3 regions of the Kitasatospora sp. NPDC054768 genome follow, and region 1 is predicted to be linked to each of the others. Evidence: riboswitches for the same ligand, from Rfam matches in the RefSeq annotation. Region 1 holds a riboswitch; each other region holds the start of a gene.
What was found. A riboswitch is a leader RNA that binds a small molecule or an ion and turns the genes downstream of it on or off. The one in region 1 is predicted to bind S-adenosylmethionine.
Positions count from the first base shown of each region.

Region 1 (3,265 bases):
AGCGCGGTCGCACCGCGCTGCGCTCTCATCAGTCCCAGCACCGAGAACCGGAAATCATCCATCCCTGCACCTGCCCGCCTCATGTGCTCGCCCCCGTCCGCGCACGTGCCGCCCCCCGATTCGATGAGCCCCTATCAACCCACGGCACCCCGCGGGATGTCGAGGGATCATCGACCCGGTGGTGATCCGGCGTTGATCGGCCGTGACCACAATCGACGGTGTGGCGCCCGCAGTCGGCCCGGCCCCGACCGCCGGACCCGCCACGTCCCCGGTCGCCCGGCCGCCGTCCGGCCGACCACCACGGCTCTCGGAGGCGGACCCCCATGAACACCGACCTGCTCCACCGGCTGCTCGACGTCGACCCGGCCGCCGGACCGGTCGACCTGCTCCACCGCGCCCGGGGCGAGCGCCACCTCCCGTACCTGGTGCTCGCCGCGCTCGCCCGGGACGGCGTCCGGATGGGCCGGCACGCCCGCGCCGAGCTGCAGCGCGCCCGCGACCGGGCCGAGTGCTACGCGGGCGTCGCGCGCGACCTCGCCGACGCCACCGGGGTCCGCCCGATCCGCGACCTGCCACTGGCCGGCTACTACCCGCCCGACCTGCCCCGGCCGCTGGCCGAGCTCGGCCTCGTCAGCCCCACCGAGGCCACGCTCTGGCAGGCCGTCAACCGGCTGGTCACCGATCACCCGGTGGAGTCCGTGGAGGTCACCCTGTTCGGCGAGCGGCCCCGGCACACCGCCGTCACCCTGCGCTGGCCGGGCGAGGACCCGCTGCTGGACCCGTGGTACCAGGTACGGGTCGCCACCGCCGCGCTCACCGGGGACCTCGCCACCGTCCCGGTCCGCCCCTACCTGGCCGCCGACGACCACGTGGAATGCCTGATCGCCCTCGCCGAGGAGGGGCTCGGGCGCGCCTTCCTCGCGGGCGACGTGATCGACGTCGCCCAGCTCGCCGGGCAGCCCTTCGACGCCGTCGAGACCGCCGCGGTGGTCGCCGCCTACCGGCTCGCCCCGGAGGCCGCGGCCCTCCTCGACCTCGCCGCCGAACACGTGCCGCTCGGCTCCCTGCGGGACGTGCGCACCGTCCTGGAGACCGAGGTCGCCCCCGAACGGCGCCGCCGCCGCGGCCGCCACCGCCCGCTCCGGCCGCGCCACGGCACCCTGCTGCGCCGCACCGTCATCCGGCACCGGTGGGACGAGGCCCTGCTGCTCCCGGCCGGCGACGCGACCCTGCTGCTCACCCCGGTCGCCGACTACCTGCTCGGCCCCGAGGGCACCCGGCCGACGGCCTCCGAACGCTCCGCCGCCCTCGCCGCCCTGAGCGCCTGGGACGCCACCGCCCCCGGCGGCCCGGACCGGGCCCCGTGCACCGGCCTGTCGGAGCCGCGCCACCGCTGAGCGGGCCCGCGGGCGGCGGCCGGGGTGGGGGTCGGGGGTGGGGGTCGGAGGTGGGGGGGCTTGCCGAGCGGCCCGGGAAGTCTTGTATCGTTCCTGGCGAATCATCCAGAGGGGTGGAGGGACCGGCCCTACGAAGCCCCGGCAACTCCCCGTTCGACCCGGCGTCCGAAGTACGCGCCGTGCCGTCCGGGGGCAGTGCCAACTCCGGCCTGTCGCCACTGTGGCGCGGGAAAGATGAGGAGACACGGTGCTCTCTGTGCTGTCCTTCGCCCGGGCGCTTCCCGCCCCGGCGCTTTCGCGTACCCGTCTCGTGCCCGGCGCAGGCAATCGGCCGTTTCCCCCGGCCCGTCCTCGCTGACCACACCCCCCGGCTCCCCGCCAGGAGCCGCCGTGAGCAGCGACCGTCCGCTGCTCCGGGCCCCGAGACTGGAGTACCCCCACATGGAGAACACGAGTGGCGTCGGCGTGCTCGACAAGGTCACCTCGATCCTCGGCACCCTGGAGGCCGGCCCCGCCACGCTGGGCGGCCTGGTCGCCGCCACCGGCATGGCGCGGCCCACCGCCCACCGGCTGGCCGTCGCACTCGAACACCACCGCCTGGTCAGCAGGGACACCCAGGGCCGGTTCATGCTCGGCCCGCGGGTCGGCGAGCTCGCGACGGCGGCCGGCGAGGACCGGCTGCTGGCCGCGGCCGGCTCGGTCCTCACCCAACTGCGCGACATCACCGGCGAGAGCGCCCAGCTCTACCGCCGGCAGGGCGAGGTGCGGATCTGCGTGGCCGCCGCCGAGCGCCTCACCGGCCTGCGCGACACCGTTCCGGTGGGCGTCACCCTCCCCATGAAGGTCGGCGCCGCCGCCCAGATCCTGCTGGCCTGGGAGGAGCCCGAACGGCTCCACCGCGGACTGCAGGGCGCCCGTTTCACCGCCACCGCGCTGAGCGGCGTACGGCGCCGGGGCTGGGCCCAGTCGGTCGGCGAGCGCGAACTCGGGGTCGCCTCCGTCTCCGCGCCGGTCCGCGGCCAGTCCAACCGGGTGGTCGCCGCCGTCACGGTGTCCGGCCCGATCGAACGCCTCACCCGGCACCCCGGCGCCCAGCTCTCCCAGGCCGTCGTCGAGGCCGCCCACCGGCTCACCGAGGCCCTGCGCCACCCCTGAGCGGGGGCCCCGCCCGCGTCGGGGCCCCGCCTGCCCCGGGCTCAGGCCCGGGGCAGCAGGACGGCGCGGGAGGGACGCGGGATCCGGCTGATCACCGAGCCGATCAGGGTGCCGATCGACACCCCGAAGACCGCCGACACGGCCGTCAGCACCGACTGCGCGCCGTTCCCGACCTCGATCTGCGCCGTGTGCAGCAGGCCGAAGGAGCCCGGTACCACGATCCAGAACGCCGGGAGGTAGAGCACCTGCCAGAGCGGACCGCCCGGCAGCCAGTGCACCAGGGTGGCCGCGGCCGCGGCGGTGACCGCGCCGGCCAGGCCGCCGACCGCCGCGCCGTGCGCCGACCCCACCACCACCTGGACCGTGACGCTGACCGCGATCACCACGACGATCCACGGGACGGCCGAGGGCGGGGTGTTCACGCTGACCACCACGCCCGCCACCGCGAGCGCCAGCCCCAGCGCGATCACCCACCAGCTCGGCCTGGCGACCTGCACGTCGGCCAGCGCGGCGGCCGGCACGCCGGCCGCCGTCGCGGCCGCGGCCACCCCGGCGAGGAACAGCGCCAGCTGCACCGCACCGGACACCAGCCGGGCCGTACCCGCGCTGGCCGCACCCGCGGCGATCTCCGACAGCCCGGTGACGAGCAGTCCGCCCGGCAGCAGGATCGCCAGCGTGGCCACGATGGTCCGCAGCGGGCCCTCCAGCAGCCC
Region 1 covers NZ_JBSHBN010000117.1:9,561-12,825, forward strand. Annotated here, with positions in the region: gene ACWGKU_RS28595 (AfsR/SARP family transcriptional regulator) at 1-62, opposite strand, end outside; gene ACWGKU_RS28600 (hypothetical protein) at 324-1,397, shown strand; SAM riboswitch class I at 1,496-1,638, shown strand; gene ACWGKU_RS28605 (IclR family transcriptional regulator) at 1,839-2,552, shown strand; gene ACWGKU_RS28610 (threonine/serine exporter family protein) at 2,594-3,265, opposite strand, start outside.

Region 2 (3,265 bases), on a different contig from region 1:
CCCGGGTCACCACCCTCGTCCCGCTGCTGCTCTTCCTGCCGCTGCGGTTCCCCGCCTGGCTGGTGCTCGGCCTCTGGTTCGCCCTGCAGTGGTGGTCGGTGCACTCGGCCGGGCCCGGGGTGGCGTACCTGGTCCACGTGATCGGCTTCTCGGCCGGGTTCCTCTACGCCTGCACCGTGGTTCGCCACCCCCCGCGACGACCCGGCCGACGCCCGATACGCTGGCGGCACCCCACAAAGGAGCCCGAACTGTGATCACCGCCATCGTCCTGATCAAGACCAGTGTCGACCGCATCCCGGAGATCGCCGAATCCATCGCCGCCATCGACGGCGTCAGCGAGGTCTACTCGGTGACCGGGGGCTACAACCTGGTGGCGATGGTGCGGGTGCGCCGGCACGACGACCTGGCCGAGGTCATCCCGGGCCGGCTCAACAAGGTCCCGGGCGTGGCCCACACCGAGACCCAGATCGCCTTCCGCACCTACTCCCAGCACGACCTGGAAGCCGCCTTCGCCCTGGGCCTGGACGAGTAGCGCTCAGCCCTCGCGCCGGCCCCGGTCGATCTGCACGGTCGCGACGCAGCGACCGCCCTCGTTACGGTAGTTCCAGGCCGCCCCGTCCGTGACCAGCTCCCGGACGGCGGTCAGGAAGCGGTCGACGTGCTCGTCCGGCGTCCCGGCGCCGAAGCTCACCCGGATCGCGTTCAGGCTGCGCTCGCCCGGCAGCGAGGGCTCCGGCGCGCCGCACTCGGACGGGGCGACGTCCTCGTCCCCGAGCAGCGTGCGCACCAGCGGGTGGGCACAGAACAGGCCGTCGCGCACCCCGATGCCGTACTCGGCGGACAGCGCGGCCGAGAAGTGCGAGCTGTTCCAGCCCCGGACGACGAAGGACAGCACGCCGACCCGGGCGGAGTCGGAGCCGAACAGGTTCAGCACCTTGACCTGCGGGATCTGCGCCAGCCCGGCCGTCAGCCGGGCGATCAGCTGCTGCTCGCGGGCCTCCAGCGCGTCGAAGCCGGCCTCGGTCAGGGCCCGGCAGGCCGAGGCGATCGCGTAGGCGCCGATGACGTTCGGCGAGCCGGCCTCGTGCCGGGCCGGGCCGGTGTGCCACTGCACGGCCACCGAGCCGTCGCTCTCCCGGGCCACCGTCCGGGTCGCCCCGCCGCCGGCCAGGTACGGCTCGGCCGCGTCCAGCCAGTCCGCCCGGCCGGCCAGCACCCCGGCGCCGAACGGCGCGTAGATCTTGTGGCCGGAGAAGGCGATCCAGTCGACGTCCAGCTCACGGACCGAGACCCGCTGGTGCGGCGCCAGCTGGGCGGCGTCCAGCACCACCCGGGCGCCGTGCCGGTGCGCGGTCCGGGTCAGCTCGGCGACCGGCCACAGCTCGCCGGTCACGTTGGAGGCGCCGGTGACGCAGAGCAGCTTGGGGCCCTCGGGCGCCCCGGCGAGGGCGGCGTCCAGCGCGGCCACCGCCTCGGCCCGGGAGCGAGGCGCCCGCAGGTAGGTGACGCCCAGTCCGGCGTGCGCCCAGGGCAGCAGCGAGGCGTGGTGCTCGGTCTCGAAGGCGAACACCCGGGTGCCGGCCGGAACGGCCGCGGCCAGCAGGTTGAGCGAGTCGGTGGTGGCCCGGGTGAAGACCACCTGGTCGCCCTCGCGCAGGTCGAGGAACTCGCCGACGGTGCGCCGGCTCTGCTCGAACAGGTCGGTGGACAGCTGGGAGAGGTACCCGGCCCCGCGGTGGACGCTGCCGTAGTACGGCGCGTAGGCGGCGACGTCGTCCCACACCCGCTGAAGCGCCGGGGAGCTGGCCGCGTAGTCCAGCGCCGCGTAGCCGACCTTCTCACCGTTGGCGAGCGGGACCTGGACGTCGGCGCCGAGGACGGCGAGCGGGGCGCAGGTCTCGGTGGTGGCGAGAGGGGACATGAGGATGCACTCCTTCAGGGGTGAGGGACCCCGGGAGTGCTAGTCGTCGGGCGTCCGCGCTTGTCGCACGGACGGCTTGCCGTGACGACCCGGTCCTCACCCAGGGCACCCCGCCACGGACGGAGGGTTGCCGGACAGCCAGCTGGGGCTTCGCACTGTCACTCATGACCTGGCCAAGACTCTAGGCCGCGTCCATCGGGTGGTCAAACGGGCATCCAGCATCCGGACAGCGCGGGAGCCCGTGCCGGCGTTCCGGCACGGGCTCCCCAACTACCGCCTCAGATCCGGCTGGTGGCCTCCGACCAGCGCCGCAGCAGGTCCTGCGCGGCACCGGAGTCGATCGCCTCCGCGGCCCGCTCCATGCCGGCCGCAAGCTGCTCGGCGAGCGGCGCCTCGCCGAGGTCCAGCGCGACCAGTGCCGCCGCCGTGTTCAGCAGGACGGCGTCCCGCACCGGCCCGTGCTCCCCCGCCAGCAGCCGCCGCGCGACCTCGGCGTTGTACGAGGCGTCCGCCCCGCGCAGCGCCTCGATGCCGACCAGCTCGATACCGACGTCCCGCGGGTCGAAGGTGGTCTCGGTGACCACCCCGTCGCGCACCAGCCAGACCTGCGAGGTGGTGGTGATGGTCAGCTCGTCCAGCCCGTCGTCACCGCGGAAGACCAGCGCCGTCGCGCCCCGTTCGGCCAGCACCCCGGCGATCAGCCCGGCCAGCCGGGTGTCGAAGCAGCCGATGGCGTGCGCGGTGACCCTGGCCGGGTTGGTGAGCGGGCCGAGGATGTTGAAGGAGGTCGGCACCCCGAGGTCGCGCCGCGCGGTGGCGGCGTGCCGCATCGAGGGGTGGAACTTGGCCGCGAAGCAGAAGGTGAGACCGACCTCCTCGGCCACCTCGGCGACCCGCTGCGAGGAGAGGTCCAGCGCCACCCCGAGCTTCTCCAGCACGTCCGAGGAGCCGCTGCTGGAGGAGGCCGACCGGTTGCCGTGCTTGACCACCTTGGCGCCGGCGGCCGCCGCGACGATCGCCGACATGGTGGAGATGTTGACGGTCTTCGCCCGGTCCCCGCCGGTGCCGACGATGTCCACCGCCGGTCCGGGGATCTCCAGCGGCTCGGCGTGCTCGTACATCGCGTCGACCAGGCCGGCGATCTCCTCGACCGACTCGCCCTTGGCCCGCAGCGCGATCATGAACCCGGCCACCTGCACGGGGGACGCCTCGCCGCTCATGATCCGGTCCATCGCCCACGCGGTGGACGCGCGGTCGAGGTCCTCCCCCTGCAACAGCGCGGCCAGGAGGTCCGGCCAGGTGCGGATCACCTGCGCGGGGTCGCTACCGCCGTTCGCAGGGTTC
Region 2 covers NZ_JBSHBN010000039.1:42,323-45,587, forward strand. Annotated here, with positions in the region: gene ACWGKU_RS14735 (rhomboid family intramembrane serine protease) at 1-254, shown strand, start outside; gene ACWGKU_RS14740 (Lrp/AsnC family transcriptional regulator) at 251-532, shown strand; gene ACWGKU_RS14745 (aminotransferase class V-fold PLP-dependent enzyme) at 536-1,921, opposite strand; SAM riboswitch class IV at 1,973-2,091, opposite strand; gene trpD (anthranilate phosphoribosyltransferase) at 2,200-3,265, opposite strand, start outside.
Region 2: linked by a shared signal. The riboswitch ahead of ACWGKU_RS14745 (aminotransferase class V-fold PLP-dependent enzyme) and the one ahead of ACWGKU_RS28605 (IclR family transcriptional regulator) in region 1 are both predicted to bind S-adenosylmethionine.

Region 3 (3,265 bases), on a different contig from region 1:
GGGCGACCGCTGGTTGGTCGCGAAGGCTCAGCAGCCGCCGGCCACCGCCGGGATGATCGAGATGCCGGCGCCGTCCTCGATCTCGGTCGCCAGGCCCTCGGCGAAACGCACGTCGTCGTCGTTCACGTAGACGTTCACGAAGCGGCGCAGCTTGCCGGTGTCGTCCAGGATGCGGGCCGAGATGCCCGGGTGGTTCTTCTCCAGGTCGGCGACGACCTCGGCCAGGGTGGCACCCTCGGCGGTCACCACGGCGGCACCGTCGGTGTAGGTGCGGAGGATGGTGGGAATGCGGACGTTGGCGCTCATGACTCTCCTTGCGGGGGCGGGGCCGATCGGGTGGTTCAGACGGACGCGAGGCCGGCGGCGCGGAACGAGTCCAGCGTCGGGCGGATGACGGCGGTCATCCCGGCGTCGGAGACGGCGTCCAGGGTCTTCAGGCCGTCGCCGGTGTTGATCGCGACGGTTTCCTTGGCCGGATCCAGCTGCCCGGTCTCGACCAGCTTCTTCAGCACGCCGACGGTCACCCCGCCGGCGGTCTCGGCGAAGATGCCCTCGGTCCGCGCCAGCAGCCGGATCGCCGCCACGACCTCGGCGTCCGTGACGTCCTCCACCGCGCCACCGGTGCGGCGGGCGATGTCCAGCACGTACGGGCCGTCGGCCGGGTTGCCGATCGCCAGCGACTTGGCGATGGTGTCCGGCTTGACCGGCTTGATCACGTCCCGGCCGGCCTTGAACGCGGCCGACACCGGCGAGCAGCCCTCGGCCTGGGCGCCGAAGATCCGGTACGGCCGGTCCTCGACCAGGCCGAGCCTGATCAGCTCCTGGAGGCCCTTGTCGATCTTCGTCAGCTGCGAGCCCGAGGCGATCGGGATCACGATCTGCTCCGGCAGCCGCCAGCCGAGCTGCTCGCAGATCTCGTACGCCAGCGTCTTGGAACCCTCGCCGTAGTACGGCCGCAGGTTCACGTTGACGAAGCCCCAGCCCTCGCCGGCCGAATCGCCGATCAGCTCCGAGCAGAAGCGGTTCACGTCGTCGTAGTTGCCCTCGATGCCGACCAGCTCGCCGCCGTACACCCCGGCCATGACGACCTTGCCCTGCTCCAGGTCGTGCGGGATGAACACGCAGGACCGGAACCCGGCCCGGGCCGCCGCCGCCCCCACCGCGCCGGCCAGGTTGCCGGTGGAGGAGCAGGACAGCGTGGTGTACCCGAACGCCCGGGCCGCCTCGATCGCGCAGGCGACCACCCGGTCCTTGAACGAGTGCGTCGGGTTCCCGGAGTCGTCCTTGACGTGCAGCTGGGCGGTGAAACCGAGCTCCCGGCCCAGGTTGTCCGCCTTCACCAGCGGGGTCCACCCCGGGTTCAGATTGGGCTTCGACGCCACGTCGGCCGGAACCGGCAGCAGCGGCGCGTACCGCCAGATGGACGCCGGACCGGCCTCGATCCGCTTGCGCAGCTCCTCGGCGCCCTCGCTGCCGAACTCGTAGGCGATCTCCAGCGGGCCGAAGCACTCCAGGCAGGCGAAGCTGGGGCCGAGCGGGAAGCGGGTGCCGCACTCGCGACAGGACAGCGCGGCGGCGGGGCCGAGGTCGACGGAAACAGGTGCGGCGGTGTCGATAGCCATGATGGCGAGGCCTCTCTCCTCATCTTCCCCGTGGCACGGTCGCGCCACAGGCCGGAATTGGCACCTGTCCCGCCGGGGCCTGTCGACAGACAGCCGCGCGGGAAGGTTGCCGGGACGTCAACGGGCCGTTCCCTCAGTCCCTCTGGATGAGCTTGTGAAATTGTGGTGATGCTCAACGGCGACCCCGGCGTGCAAAGGTCCGACCGCTGTACGAAGACTGTATCCGAAGGCGTCAATCCTGAACGGGTCCGTCCGCCACGCGAGATGACCCGTCCCACCGACCCCGCCGAGGAGACCTCCGTGCCCGCCGAACCGATTCCCGAGCTCCTCCCGCAGGCGGCGTCCTGGCTGCGCCGCCGCTCCTGGAGCGCGGCCGACCGGCCGGTCCACACCCTCCTCGCCGCCAAGGAACGCACCGGCCGCACCGTCAGCGTGGTCCTCCCCGCCCTGGACGAGGAGGCCACCGTCGGCGACATCGTCCGCACCATCCGCCGCGAGCTGATGGAACGCCTCCCGCTCGTCGACGAACTCGTCGTCGTCGACTCGGGCTCCACCGACGCCACGGCCGCCGTCGCCGCCGAGGCCGGCGCCCGGGTCGAGCACCGCGACGCCGTCCTGCCCCGGCTGCCCGCCGTCCCCGGCAAGGGCGAGGTGCTCTGGCGCTCGCTGCTGGTCACCCGCGGCGACATCGTCTGCTTCGTCGACGCCGACCTGCGCGAATTCGACCCGGCCCTCGTCTCCGGCATCCTCGGCCCGCTGCTGACCGACGAGTCCATCCAACTGGTCAAGGCCATGTACGACCGCCCGCTGGAATCCGAGGGCGCCGTCCTGCCCGCCGGCGGCGGCCGGGTCACCGAACTCGTCGCCCGGCCCCTGCTCAACCTCCACTGGCCGGAACTCGCCGGTTTCGTCCAGCCCCTCGGCGGCGAGTACGCGGCCCGCCGCTCACTGCTCGAACGGCTGCCCTTCCCCACCGGCTACGGCGTCGAACTCGGCCTGCTGGTCGACGCCCTGGAACTGGCCGGTCTGGACGCCCTGGCCCAGGTGGACGTCGGCGTCCGGCACCACCGCCACCAGGACGGCCAGGCCCTCGGCCGGATGGCCGCCACCATCTACCGGACCGCCCTGGAACGCCTCGACCGCACCCACCGCCTCAAGGCCTCCGCCGACCTCGTCCACCCCCAACTCACCCAGTTCACCCGCGACCCGGAAACCCGCGCCTTCACCGCCCACACCCACCCGGTGACCGCCCTGGAACGCCCCCCGATGCACACCGTCCCCGAATACGCGACCCGTCATTGAGGGGTTTGCCGCCCCGAACCCCCGGCAACATCCCAACCATGGGCGATCTCACGACCAACCGTTCGAGCGCGACCGGCACCGCCCCCGTCCTGGTTGCCTCCAACCGGGGACCGGTGTCCTTCAGCACCGCCGACGACGGCACGCTGACCCTGCGCCGCGGCGGCGGCGGACTGGTCTCCGGCCTCTCCGCCATCGCGGACCCGAACGCCGTCTGGGTCTGCGCCGCCCTCAACGACGCCGACCGCAGAGCCGCCGCCGAGGCGCCGTACGGCCGCCTCGACCTGGCCGGCCACGAGGTCGGCGGCCAGGCCGTACGGATGCTGGACATCGACCCGCAGACC
Region 3 covers NZ_JBSHBN010000250.1:5,621-8,885, reverse strand. Annotated here, with positions in the region: gene ACWGKU_RS39085 (ubiquitin-like small modifier protein 1) at 28-306, opposite strand; gene thrC (threonine synthase) at 342-1,622, opposite strand; SAM riboswitch class I at 1,639-1,775, opposite strand; gene ACWGKU_RS39075 (glucosyl-3-phosphoglycerate synthase) at 1,887-2,924, shown strand; gene ACWGKU_RS39070 (alpha,alpha-trehalose-phosphate synthase (UDP-forming)) at 2,963-3,265, shown strand, end outside.
Region 3: linked by a shared signal. The riboswitch ahead of thrC (threonine synthase) and the one ahead of ACWGKU_RS28605 (IclR family transcriptional regulator) in region 1 are both predicted to bind S-adenosylmethionine.